One region of the Agromyces neolithicus genome, then DNA from elsewhere that is predicted to be linked to it. Evidence: predicted binding sites of a transcription regulator. Region 1 holds the regulator's gene; the other holds the start of a gene.

Region 1 (6,598 bases):
TGCACCGCCTTGGCCATGGCGAGGTAGGTCTTGCCGGTGCCGGCAGGGCCGATGCCGAAGACGATGGTGAACTCGTCGATGGCGTCGACATAGGCGCGCTGGCCCTCGGTCTTCGGCCTGATGGACTTGCCACGGCTCGAGACGATGACCTGCCCGAGCAGTTCTGACGGCTTCGCATTGGGATCGGCTTCGAGCATGCGTGCCGAGCTCCTCACTTCGGTTGGGGTCGGATCTTGGCCCGAGCGCACGAGCTCGAGCAGTTCTTCGATGAGCCGGCGCACCCGCAGTCGCGACTCGGCGTCGCCGCGGATCGCGATCTCGTTGCTGCGCACATGCACCTCGACACCGGGATACTCGTGCTGGATCGACGTCAGCAGCCGATCTTGCGGGCCGAGCAGGCGCACCATGGCGATGCCGTCGATGCGCAGTAGCTCTTCGTCGACGGCGGCCGACTCGGAGGATGGGCCGAGCTGCTCAGGCTCGGCCAAGCGTGGCCTCCTCGAGACCGCCGGCCAACACGTGCGCGTGCACGTGGAAGATGGTCTGCCCTGCGCTCTCACCGGTGTTGAACACGAGCCGGAACTGCCCGTCGGCCAGTTCTGACGCGACCGACCGGGCCACTGCGACGAGTTCGGCGAGCAGCGCCGGGTCACCCGACGCGAGCTCGACGACATCGCGGTACTCGCCGGTCTTGGTGGTGACCACGACGTGCACGGGCGCCTTCGGCGCGATGTCGTGGAAGGCGATCACACGGTCGGTCTCGGCGACGATGCGCGCGGGGATCTCATGAGCGGCGATGCGCTCGAAGAGGGTCGGCTCGGCGCTGGATGAGGTCATGTCACCATCGTAGCGAGGGATGTCTCACCACCGCCCGAGCCGCGCGTTCAGCACGGCGATCGCCGCTGGGCCCGCCGTCGAGGTGCGAAGCACTGATGCCCCGAGGCGAACCGGTTCGGCACCGGCGGCGATGAGGCGCTCGAGCTCGGCGGGCGCGATACCGCCCTCGGGGCCGACGACGAGCGCGAGGTCGCGCCCGTCGGGCTCGAGATCGGTCAGCGCGGTCGTCGCGGTCGGCTCGAGCAGGAGCATCCGCACGCCTGCCAGGCGATCGGGCAACTCGGCGGTCGTCGCCAGCGACCCCACCGGCGGCAGCCATGCGCGGATCGACTGCTTGACCGCCTCGCGCACGATCGCGGCCCAGCGCAGCCGGCCCTTCTCGGCCTTCGGGCCCTCCCACCGCGAGACCGAGCGGGCGGAGGCCCACGGCACGATCGCATCGACGCCGATCTCGGTGGCCGCCTGCACCGCGAGCTCGTCGCGGTCGCCCTTCGCGAGCGCCTGCACGAGCGTGATGCGCGGCGACGGCGGTTCTTCGACGAACACCTCGTCGGCCTCGATCGCGAGCCGCTTCGGCCCCGTCTCGGTGACCGTGCCGCGCACGAGCACGCCGCGGCCGTCGCCGATCGAGACCCGCTCGCCCGGGCGGATGCGCGAGACCGTCACCGCGTGGCGCGCCTCGTCGCCCGTGAGCTCGACGGCGGCACCGGGCGCGAGCGCGGCGAGGTCGAGCGACTCGTCGAGGTAGAGGTGGCTCATCGCGACGCCGTGCTACCCGAGGAACCGATCGCGCAGGCGCGCGAAGATGCCCTGCTGGAAGTGGCTGAGCTCGGGCGCCGGCGACTTCTTCGACGACGCGAACTGCTGCATGAGGTCACGCTCTTTCGACGAGAGCTTGGTGGGGGTGACCACCTGCACGCCGATCTTCAGGTCGCCGCGCCCGGTGCCGCGCAGCCTCGTGACGCCCCGCTCGCGCACCGTGAGGATCTCGCCGCTCTGCACGCCCGGGCGCACCTCGACCGCGACGTCGCCGTCGAGCGCGGGGATCGTCGCCGTCGTGCCGAGCACCGCGTCGGTCATGGCGACCTCGAGCGTCGCGAGCAGGTCGTCGCCGTTGCGGCTGAACACCTCGTGGTTCTTGACCTTGATCTCGAGGTAGAGGTCGCCGTTCGGGCCACCTGCGGGGCCCGCCTCGCCGGAGCCCGGCATCTGCAGGCGCACGCCCGTGTCGACGCCTGCGGGGATGTCGACGGGGACCGTGCGGCGTGCGCGCACGCGGCCTTGGCCCTGGCATGTGATGCACGGGGTGGCGATGATGGTGCCGTAGCCGCGGCAGGTGCCGCACGGGGTCGAGGTCATGACGTTGCCGAGCAGTGATCGCACCGAGCGCTGGATCGAGCCCGTGCCGCGGCAGATGTCGCAGGTCACCGGTGAGGTGCCGGGCTGGCAGCACGAACCCTGGCAGGTGTCGCACCGCACCGCGGTGTCGACCTCGATGTCGCGGTGCGTGCCGAAGATCACCTCGTCGAGGCCGACCTCGACCCGGATGAGCGCGTCTTGGCCTCGCTCGCGACGCGACTTCGGGCCGCGGGTCTGCTGCCCTGCTCCGAAGAACGTCTCGAAGATGTCGCCGAACCCGCCGAACCCCTGGCCGCCGAACCCGCCCTGGCCTCCGCCGAGGTCGTACTGCTGGCGCTGCTTCGCGTCGGAGAGCACGTCGTAGGCGTGCGTGACCTCTTTGAAGCGCTCGGATGCCTCGGCCCCCGGATTCACGTCGGGGTGGAGTTCGCGGGCGAGGCGACGGTACGCCTTCTTGATCTCGTCGGGGGTGGCGTCGCGTGAGACGCCGAGGACCTCGTAGTGGTCGGCCACGGAGGGCTTGTCCTTTCGGTTGCCGGATGCCGGTCGGGTTGCGACGGGCGGCTGAGTCAGCTCTCGCCGAGGGTGCGGGAGAGGTAGCGGGCCACGGCGCGTACCGCGGCCATGCTGTTCGAGTAGTCCATGCGTGTGGGGCCGACGATGCCCAGTCGCGAGATGTCGCGCCCCGGGATCTCGAAGGCGCTCGACACGATCGAGGTCTCGCCGAGGCCGAACGCGGCGTTCTCGCGCCCGATGCGCACGGCGACCGCATGCTCGTCGGTCGCCATCTCGCCGAAGAGCTTCAGCAGCACGACCTGCTCTTCGATGGCCTCGATGACGCCGAGGATCGATCCGGCGAAGTCCTGCTCGGTGCGCACGAGGTTGGCGGCACCCGCGACGACCAGACGGTCGGTGCGCTGCACCTGCGCCTGCTCGGCGAGCGTGGCCGCGAGGGTGTGCAGCAGTGCGGCGTGCCGGCGGTCGGCCGCGTCGATCTCACCCGAGAGCAATGCCACGGCGTCGATCATGGTCGAGCCGGTGACCAGGTCGTTCAGCCGGATGCGCAGCTCGGCGAGCGTCTCGTCGTCGACGGGATGGTCGAGCTCGGCGAGTCGCTGTTCGACCTGGCCGGAGTCGGCGATGAGGATGCACAGCACGCGGGTCGGAGCGAGCGAGACGAGTTCGACGTGTCGCACCCGGGCGCTCGAGAAGGTCGGGTACTGCACGACGGCGAGTTGCTTGGTGAGCTGGGCGATCAGCCGCACGGTGCGTGCGAGCAGTTCGTCGAGGTCGCTGGATTCGCCGAGGAACGTCTCGATGGCGTGCCGCTGCGCCGCGGTGAGCGGGCGCACGTCGGTGAGCCGGTCGACGAACACCCGGTAGCCCTTGTCGGTGGGGATTCGACCTGACGAGGTGTGGGGCGCTGCGATGAGCTCTTCTTCCTCGAGCAGCGCCATGTCGTTGCGGATGGTCGCTGCGGAGACGCCGAACGCGTGTCGTTCGACGATCGTCTTCGAGCCGACCGGCTCCCGCGACGCGACGTAGTCCTGCACAATGGCGCGGAGCACTGCGAGGCTGCGTTCGGAGACCATGTCCCTCGCTTCCCGTGCCGCGCTTAGCACTCGACTTGACTGACTGCTAATCATATCGTGACAACTCTCGGTATCGGCCGTTGCCACCCGAGAGTCGGCGACGCTAGCGTATGCATGATCCGCGAGTCTCGCTGCCCTCCCCGTTCACGGCAGCTGCGGTTCATTCGAGAACCCCTCCCCGAAAGGCACGAACATGACCGACCCGAATGCCCAGAACCCCGACGCCGGTCGCCCGCCCGCCGCAGGCGCCCCCCTCTCTCATGAACAAGACGTGCAGTGGGGCTCGTTCGCCCACCTCGGCGGTGTGCTCGGTTTTCTGCCGTCGCTGATCATCTGGCTCGTGTTCAAGGACCGCGGTTCGTTCACCGACACCGAGGCGAAAGAGGCGCTCAACTTCCAGATCACGATCGCGTTCGGCTACGTGCTCTCGTTCATCCTGCTCTTCGTCGCCATCGGCGCGCTGCTGTGGTGGGCGTTCTGGATCGTCAGCGTCGTGTTCTCGATCATCGCGTTCCTGCGCGCGAAAGACGGCAACCACTACCGCTACCCCTTCGCGATCCGCCTCATCAAGTAGTCCGCTCCGGCCGCGCCCCGGGATTCCATCGCCGGGCGCGGCCGTCTGTGCCAGCATGAAGTCAACAGCTCGCCCACGGGCGACGACACCAAGGAGCCATCATGTCCGACGCACCTCCTCCTCCCCCGCCGCCGCAGGATCCGAATCAGCCGCCGCAGAACCCCTACCAGCAGCAGCCGCAGAATCCCTACCAGCAGCCGCAGCAGCTGAGCCCGGCCGATGAGAAGCTCTGGGCCACGCTCATCAATGTGGGCGGCATCTTCTTCTACTTCGTGCCGGCCCTCATCGGCTACCTGCTCCTGAAAGACAAGGGGCCGTTCGTGCGGGCGCACACCGCGACCGCGTTGAACTTCCAGATCACGATCGCCATCGCACTCGTGGTGAGCTACGCGCTGATCGCCGTCTTCATCGGCATCCTGCTCGTGATCGCGGTCGAGGTCGTCAAGATCGTCTTCAGCATCATCGCCGCGGTCAAGGCCAACCAGGGCCAGCCCTACACCTACCCGCTCTCGATCAAGTTCGTCAGCTGACGGTCGAGCCGTCGAGTAGGCGCCGCACCACGGCGTCGGCGAGCAGCCGCCCTTTTCGCGTGAGCACCAACTCACCCGAGAGGGCGGCTTTCGCGTCGACGAGCTCGTCGGCGATCAGGCCCGCCACGGCGTGACGCCCGCCCGCGTGCAGCGATTCGACGGCGATGCCCTCGCGAATGCGGGTGAGCAGCAGCACGCGCTCGATCTCGCGGGTCGGCGCATCGAGCACCTCGCGACCGACCGCGGGTGAGATTCCCGCCGACACGCGCTCGGCGTACGCCGAGGGGTGCTTGGCGTTCCACCAGCGCACGCCGCCCACATGGCTGTGTGCCCCCGGGCCGACACCCCACCAGTCATCGCCCCGCCAGTAGCCGAGGTTGTGGCGAGAGCGATGCGAAGCGTCGGTCGCCCAGTTGCTGACCTCGTACCACTCGAACCCGGCCCCGGCCAGCAGGTCGTCGGCCAGCTCGTACATGTCGGCCTCGAGATCGTCCGACGGCGTGGCCAGCTCGCCGCGCCGGATCTGCCGCGCGAGCTTCGTGCCCTCCTCGACGATCAGCGCGTACGCGCTCAGGTGATCGGGCCGCTGCGCGATGGCGTGCTCGACGCTGCGCTGCCAGTCGTCGAGCGACTCGCCCGGCGTGCCGTAGATGAGGTCGAGGCTCACGTCGAGTCCGGCGTCGCGCGCCCACCCGACGACGAGTGGCACGCGCTCGGGGTCGTGCGTGCGGTCGAGTGCCGCGAGCACGTGCGGCACAGCCGACTGCATGCCGAATGAGACTCGGGTGAATCCGCCCGCTGCGAGCTGAACGAGGTCTTCAGGGCCGACCGAATCGGGGTTCGCCTCGGTGGTGACCTCGGCGCCCTCGGCGAGGCCGAACTCGTCACGTACCGAACCGAGCATCGCGACCAGGTCTGATGCCGGCAGCAGTGTGGGCGTGCCGCCGCCGAAGAAGACCGTCTGCACCGGTCGCGACGGCACGCCCGATGCCTCGAGCATGCGGCGGGACATCCGCACCTCGCTGATCGCCTGGCCCGCGTAGTCGGACTGACGTGCACCGCGCAGCTCGTCGGACGTGTACGTGTTGAAGTCGCAGTACCCGCAGCGCACGCGACAGAACGGCACATGCAGGTACACGCCGAACGCGCGATGCTGCGCGCCGTCGGCGGCCGACGCGGGGAGCAGGCCGTCGGCGGGCGCCGGCTCACCGAGCGGCAGCGCGGATGCCACTGCTACGCGCCGCCCGCAGGGTGCAGGGCGCGGAGCTCGACGCGCGTGAGCTCGCGCCGCTTGCGACGCCGACCGGGAGCGACGATGCCGCCCCGAGTGCTCAGTATCGATCGGATGGTGAGCCAGACCGTGTCGTCGTCGCGGTGTTCCAGAATGAAGGACTCCTCACCGCTTTCGGGGCCATCGGCGGTCGTGCCGTAGGCGAAGCCGATGCGTTTGGGCTCGTCGATCACATAGACGACGAGCACGGGCGTCTTGACGGTGCCGAACCGACGCTTGCGCTGCAGGGTCGCGGTCATACCCGCGGTGATGAACTGTGTGCCGTCGGTGCCGTAGCGCACCTCGGCGCGCGGCTCGGGCTGCTCGGTGAGCGGTGTGCCGTCGGGCGCGTAGACGATGCCGGGGTACTGCGCCCCGGTGCCCTCAGAGACGTCGTGCACGGTGAAGCCCGCGCCGCGCTGGATGCCCCAGGTCA
Region 2 (6,598 bases), on a different contig from region 1:
ACGCCGGGCTCGAGACCTGCGTTGAGGGCGATCTGCTTGAGCGGCGAGTCGATCGCGACGCGAACGATGTTCGCGCCGGTCGCCTCGTCGCCCGTGAGCTCGAGCTTCTCGAAGGCGGTCTTGCCGGCCTGGATGAGGGCGACGCCACCACCGGCGACGATGCCCTCTTCGACGGCTGCCTTCGCGTTGCGAACCGCGTCTTCGATGCGGTGCTTGCGCTCCTTGAGCTCGACCTCGGTCGCCGCACCCGCCTTGATGACGGCGACGCCGCCCGCGAGCTTGGCGAGACGCTCCTGCAGCTTCTCGCGGTCGTAGTCGGAGTCGGTGTTGTCGATCTCCTTGCGGATCTGCGAGACGCGGCCGGCGATGGCCTCTTCGTCGCCGCCACCCTCGACGATGGTCGTCTCGTCCTTGGTGATGATGACCTTGCGAGCCGTGCCGAGCAGGTCGAGCGTGACGTTCTCGAGCTTGAGGCCGACCTCTTCGGAGATGACCTGACCGCCCGTGAGGGTCGCGATGTCCTGCAGCTGCGCCTTGCGACGGTCGCCGAAGCCGGGAGCCTTGACGGCGACCGACTTGAAGATGCCGCGGATCTTGTTGACGATCAGGGTGGCGAGCGCCTCGCCGTCGACGTCTTCGGCGATGATGAGCAGCTGCTTGCCGGTCTGGATCACCTTGTCGACGATGGGGAGCAGGTCCTTGATGTTCGAGACCTTGCTGTTGACGATCAGGATGTAGGGGTCTTCGAAGACAGCCTCCTGACGGTCGGGGTCGGTCACGAAGTACGCCGACAGGTAGCCCTTGTCGAAGCGCATGCCCTCGGTGAGCTCGAGCTCGGTGCCGAACGTGTTCGACTCCTCGACCGTGACGACGCCCTCTTTGCCGACCTTGTCGATGGCCTCGGCGATGAGCGCACCGATCTGCTCGTCGGCGGCCGAGATCGACGCGGTCGCGGCGATCTCTTCCTTCGTCTCGACATCCTTCGCGTTCGCGAGGAGCTCGGTCTCGACGGCCGCGACGGCCTTCTCGATGCCGCGCTTGAGCGAGATGGGGTCGGCGCCTGCGGCGACGTTGCGAAGGCCCTCGCGCACGAGCGCCTGGGCGAGCACGACCGAGGTCGTGGTGCCGTCACCGGCGACGTCGTCGGTCTTCTTGGCGACCTCCTTGACCAGCTCGGCGCCGATCTTCTCGTACGGGTCGTCGAGCTCGATCTCCTTGGCGATGGACACACCGTCGTTCGTGATCGTGGGCGCGCCCCACTTCTTCTCGAGCACGACGTTGCGTCCGCGCGGGCCGAGGGTCACCTTGACCGCATCGGCGAGCGTGTTGAGGCCACGCTCGAGGCCGCGGCGGGCCTCCTCGTTGAAAGCAATGATCTTTGCCATGTGTGTTTCTCGTCCTTTCCCGGACGTCTTCAAAGATTCGTAGATTTAGCACTCAAAACGAGTGAGTGCTAAGACGATTCTGGCACTCTCCCGGCACGAGTGCAAGCGAGCATGACGCACGGCGCCCGAGACGGGCGAACCTGCGGCCGGCACGCGAACCCGGATCCCGACGGAAAACGACGAACGCGCGGCCGGTCGACGGCCGCGCGTTCGGATGTCGTTCGGGATCAGGCGGGACGGACGCCCTCGGCCTGTGGGCCCTTCGAGCCCGCGCCGACCTCGAACACGACCTGCTGCCCCTCTTCGAGCACCTTGTATCCGGCCATGTCGATGGCGGAGTAGTGCACGAAGACGTCTTGGCCGCCCTCGTCGACGGTGATGAAACCGTACCCCTTTTCAGCGTTGAACCACTTGACGGTTCCGTTCGCCATGCGTTGCTCCCATGTTGCTGTGTGTGGATCAGCACGTGCCTGTCGCCTGTACCGGGCCCCTGGGTCGTGCTGACGCGGCGCCGAGGGTGGCGTGGCGTGACACGGGATTCGAGCGGCCAATTCCAGATACTAACGACGTGACACGCGGGCACAAGGGGCTCGACGCAACGAATGATCGCAGAATGGCAACGATTCCGCACTGGACGAGCGCATCGATCGCCGGCGGTCAGCCGGCGATGCTCGCGGCGTAGTCGGAACCGAGCACGACGACGAGCGGGGTGCCCGTCGCCGCAAACTGCTCGGAGAGCCGCACGTCGGCCTCGGGCAGCAACTGGGCGACGCCGCGCGCAGCACCCTCGAGGTCGGCAGTGGCGTAGTAGACCACGGTCTCGGTCAGGTCGCTCGTGCTCGCGTTCGCGGTCGCCCCCACAGTCACCCCTCCGGCCGTGAGCAGCTCGGCGGCGTTCGCGGCGAGCCCAGACGTCGTGGTGCCGTTCAGCACCGTCACCGGTACTTCGGGCGCGAGCGTCGGCGCCGCGGTGACCACCGGCGAGGGAGTCGGGGTCGCGGTGGGCGCGGCGAAGTTCAGGCGATCGTTCAGCAACATGACCGCGCCGATGCCGACCGCCACGAGCACGACGGTCGCGAGCGCCGCCCAGCCGAATGCGATCCACTTGGCGCCACGGCGCGCGGGAGCACGGTGCGCGCCGACTCGATCGATGCCGTGCGGGATCGAGTCGAATCGATCGCGGGGGAACTTCTGCGCCATGTGTCCAGGTATCAGGGGTCGGGGCCGCGCTCAGTCGAGCGATCGGCCGAGCGAGAGGGAACGCCGGCTGCGGGCCTCCGCGCGTGCCGAACGCATGCGCTGCAGGCGTTTGACGAGCATCGGATCGTGCCGGAGGGCGGCCGGCGAGTCGATGAGCTCGCCGAGTATCCGATAGTAGCGGGTCGCTGAGATGCCGAACTCGTTGCGGATCGCCTCAGCCTTGCGCGCGGGCTGCTTCCAGGCTCGCGCCTCGAATGCGAGCACGTGCCGCTGCCGCTCGTCGAGGCCTGCGTCGTCGGGCCGGTCGGGTACGCGCTCTGCGCCCATGTCCACCTCCCGTTGCGGCCGCGCGATGACGCACGTCCTGTGCTGCACATCCTAGGCACCGCAGCCCGAGTGCATGCCGAGCAGCCGCGGCGTGTGCCACCGGCGGAACACGGGGCATCGGTCGTGCGTTGCAGTCGACGTACGAATCCGCAACCTCGCCGCCGACCTGCGACGATGGAAGACGAGATCCCATTCCCCGAGAGGATGCGCATGTCCTACAGCGTGAAGAAGAGCGACGGCGAGTGGCGTGCCGAACTCGAGCCCGAGCAGTACGCGGTACTGCGGGAGGCCGCCACTGAGCGCCCCTGGACGGGCGAACTCCTCGACGAGGAGCGCGCCGGTGTCTACACGTGCGCGGCGTGCAACGCCGAACTGTTCACGAGCGGCACGAAGTTCGATTCCGGCTGCGGCTGGCCGAGCTTCTACGAGTCGGTTCGTCCCGAGGCCGTCGAGCTGATCGAAGACACGACGCTCGGCATGGTGCGCACCGAGGTGCGCTGCGCCGCGTGCGGCTCGCACCTCGGTCACGTGTTCCCCGACGGGTTCGGCACGCCCACCGGCGATCGCTACTGCATGAACTCGCTCGCCCTCGGCTTCACCGCCGAGTCCTGAGCGTGGCGTCGGTGCGCGAAGCGGCGCTCGCGCGACGCTCAGCGTCGAAGGTCACGGATGCCGCTCCCGACGACGCGACGATCATCGGGTTGCTCGCAGCGGCCGAACGAGTGCCCGACCACGCGGCGCTGCGCCCGTGGCGCGTGATCGCGCTGCGCGGCGCTGCACGCTCGCGTCTCGGCGCGGCGCTTGCCGAAGCATCCGGCCTGTCGGGCGATGCGGCGGCGAAGCTCGCCGCGAAACCCGAACGCGCGCCCCTGCTGCTCGCGATCGTCGCGACGATCACTGCGCACCCGAAGGTGCCCGAGTGGGAGCAGGACGCCGCGGCGGCCGGCGTCGCCCACCTGCTGAACCTGCTGCTCGACGACGCCGGGTGGGGCGTGATGTGGCGCACCGGGCCGTACACGCGGCATCCGCTCGTGGCCGACATGCACGGGCTCGGCCCGAACGAGCACCTGCTCGGCTGGCTGTACGTCGGAGGGGTGCCCGAGCCGACGCGCGTACCGCGCGCCACGCGGCCGCTCACGCCGAACTTCAGCTCGTTCGACTGACGGCCACGCCGTCGGCGTGCGGGTCGGCGACGTGCTTGTGCTTCGTCCACCGGATCGACGCGACGACCACCGCGACGACGGCGAGCACGGTGCCGCCGATCGTCGCGAGGTCGATGGGAACGTCTGAGGTCGGCAGCAGCAGGTCGAGGGCGAGCGCGGTCGCGAGCTGACCGGCGACGCCGCAGAGGGCGAGCAGCAGCACGCCCACGACCCGCACGAGCACTGCTGTGCCCGCGATGAACACGCAGCCGATCGCACCGCCGAGGTACAGCCACGGTTCGGCGGGCAGCGACGACGGCCAGCCCGCGATGGCGGCGTGCACGACCACGACGATGGCGAGCGCCGCGCTGCCCACGGCGAAGTTGAAGAGCGTCGCGGTGAACGCGCTGCCGGCCTCGACCTTCACCCTTCCGTTCACCGCCTGCTGCCACGCGGCGCCGACCCCCGCGACGAACGGAAGCAGCATGAGCAGCAGCGGCACATCGTGCGGGAGCTGGGCCGAGACTGCCCAGGTGATGGCCGCCACCGCGAGCACGGCTCCGATGACGCGCATGGTCGTGAGCGGGCGACGCCCGCCGGGCCCGAGCCCGATGACGTCGAAGACGATGCCTCCGATCGTTTGACCCGCGACGATCGCCACGGTGAACAGCGCGACGCCGAGCACGCCCGCCGACAGGCCCTGCGTCGTGACGAACCAGGCGCCCGCGAGACCCCCGAGCAGCATCCACCACACGATGCGGCCGGTTCGCAGTCCGTCGCGAACCTTCGCGAAGCCCGCGCGGCCGGGTCGCCAGAACATCAGTACGACGAGCAGAATCACGAGGCCGGAGCCGAATGAGATCAGCGCCGCGGTGTAGGGGTCGTCGATGGCCGCGGCGAGCTCGCCGTTCACCCGCGACTGCAGGGCCACACCGCCGCCGAAGACGACGGCGAGCACGATCGCCACCCACATCGGGATGCGCGATCGCTCGGCGTGGGCGTGGCGGTGTGGTTCTCCCGAGCCCGGCGCCTGCGGCGCGGCGTCGGTGGTCGGCTGTTCTGTCAAGAGCCGGCTATGGGACTCGAACCCACAACCCCCGCTTTACAAGAGCGGTGCGCTACCAATTGCGCCAAGCCGGCATGCGTGCCCCGGTCATCTTACCGGGCTCGCGCGCACCGACCTCCGGCGGCAGCAGGAGGCGGTGACGCAGGCGAGGCTACGGCGCCGGGGTCGGCGTCGGGGTCGGCGTGGCGTTCGACTCGGAGAAGGTCTCGCCCGTGGCCTGCAGCACGAACGACTGGAACTCGGCCGGGTCGGTGAGCGAGCCGACGTACTGCTTGCCGTTCACGAGCACGGTGGGCGTGCCGGTGATCGAGGCGAGGTCGGAGTTGGGCACCGGCTGGGTGAGCGCACGGTTGGTCGCGTCCTGCACCCAGCGGTGGAACTGCTCGTCGTCGATGCACTTCTCGATCGTCGACAACGACGAGACGCCGGCCTGCTTCGCAAGCGCCGTGATCTCGTCGTTCGAGAGCCCCTCGGAGCCCTCTTCGGGCTGGTTCTCGAACATCAGGTCGTGGAAGTCGAGGAACGTTGCCGGCGACGTGTCGGCTACGCAGGCCGCCGCGTTCGCGGCGCGCAGCGAATACTGCGTGCCTGCCGACTTGTTGGTCAGGATCGCCAAGGGGTGCACCTCGAGGGTCGCAGCCCCTTCTTCGAGCATCGCGCGGATGGACTCTGCGTTGGTCGCCTCGAAGTCGCCGCAGAACGGGCAGAGGTAGTCGACGTACGTGACGATGTTCGCCACGGTGCCGCTGTCGTCGGGCACGGTCGGCGTGGGCGTCTCACCGGCGTCGAGCGCGGGCGTCTCGACGGGGGTGATGACCCCCTCGCCACCCGTGAGCACGATGCCGTTGCTCGCCATGTTCGCTGGGCCCGGGCCGTCAGGACGCACGTTGTTGAGCAGCAGTCCGGTGACCAGGCCCGCGACCGCGAGCACTGCGACGATGATGCCGCCCTGGATGAGCCACTTGTTGCGGCGCTCACGCTTCTTCTGCTCTTCGCGCAGCACCCGTGCCTTCTCGCGCGCTGCTTCGCGCTGTTCGTTACGGGAGGGGCGTGGCCTGTCTGCTCCGCCATTGCTCATCGATGGTCACTCCGGATCGCTGTGTGGGCGCGCGTGTCTGCACGCGAACGCAAACACGATAGTAGGCACGGCGTCTGGGAATCGCCCAAACGAACGCTGAACACGGATGCCCCGGCCCGGGCATGTATCGCGGACGAGCCTGCCTCCCGCCCGGGACATCCGCCGCCGGTGCAGACGACCCGTTCGCGCATGCGATACTGAGGAGGCGTCAACGACGACGCGAGTCCATTCACTACGGATCGTCCGGCACGTACCTGCCGGTGAAGGAGAACACAGAACCATGGCGTCAGTCACGTTCGACAAGGCCACCCGCCTCTACCCGGGCGGCACTCGCCCGGCCGTCGACAAGCTCGACCTCGAGATCGCAGACGGCGAGTTCCTCGTGCTCGTCGGCCCCTCG

Evidence for each region. The regulator HrcA, encoded in region 1, represses chaperone genes, less so after heat shock. The targets are predictions, from matches to a motif close to TTNGCACTCGNNNNNNNCGAGTGCNAA.
Region 2: the regulator HrcA is predicted to act here: its motif matches at 1,431-1,457, upstream of groL (chaperonin GroEL).

Annotation. Positions count from the first base shown of each region.
Region 1 is NZ_BAAANJ010000007.1:129,239-135,836, reverse strand. Features, by position in the region: partial or broken gene ABD164_RS10925 (PhoH family protein) at 1-407, opposite strand, end outside; gene ABD164_RS10920 (HIT domain-containing protein) at 475-837, opposite strand; gene ABD164_RS10915 (16S rRNA (uracil(1498)-N(3))-methyltransferase) at 862-1,596, opposite strand; gene dnaJ (molecular chaperone DnaJ) at 1,609-2,709, opposite strand; gene hrcA (heat-inducible transcriptional repressor HrcA) at 2,766-3,788, opposite strand; gene ABD164_RS10900 (DUF4870 domain-containing protein) at 3,982-4,362, shown strand; gene ABD164_RS10895 (DUF4870 domain-containing protein) at 4,464-4,892, shown strand; gene hemW (radical SAM family heme chaperone HemW) at 4,885-6,123, opposite strand; gene ABD164_RS10885 (DUF1990 domain-containing protein) at 6,126-6,598, opposite strand, start outside.
Region 2 is NZ_BAAANJ010000006.1:59,104-65,701, forward strand. Features, by position in the region: gene groL (chaperonin GroEL) at 1-1,385, opposite strand, end outside; gene ABD164_RS09120 (cold-shock protein) at 1,613-1,816, opposite strand; gene ABD164_RS09125 (LytR C-terminal domain-containing protein) at 2,043-2,585, opposite strand; gene ABD164_RS09130 (DUF3263 domain-containing protein) at 2,616-2,912, opposite strand; gene msrB (peptide-methionine (R)-S-oxide reductase MsrB) at 3,123-3,524, shown strand; gene ABD164_RS09140 (nitroreductase family protein) at 3,527-4,075, shown strand; gene ABD164_RS09145 (DMT family transporter) at 4,059-5,120, opposite strand; tRNA gene ABD164_RS09150 (tRNA-Thr) at 5,122-5,194, opposite strand; gene ABD164_RS09155 (DsbA family protein) at 5,272-6,123, opposite strand; gene ABD164_RS09160 (ABC transporter ATP-binding protein) at 6,479-6,598, shown strand, end outside.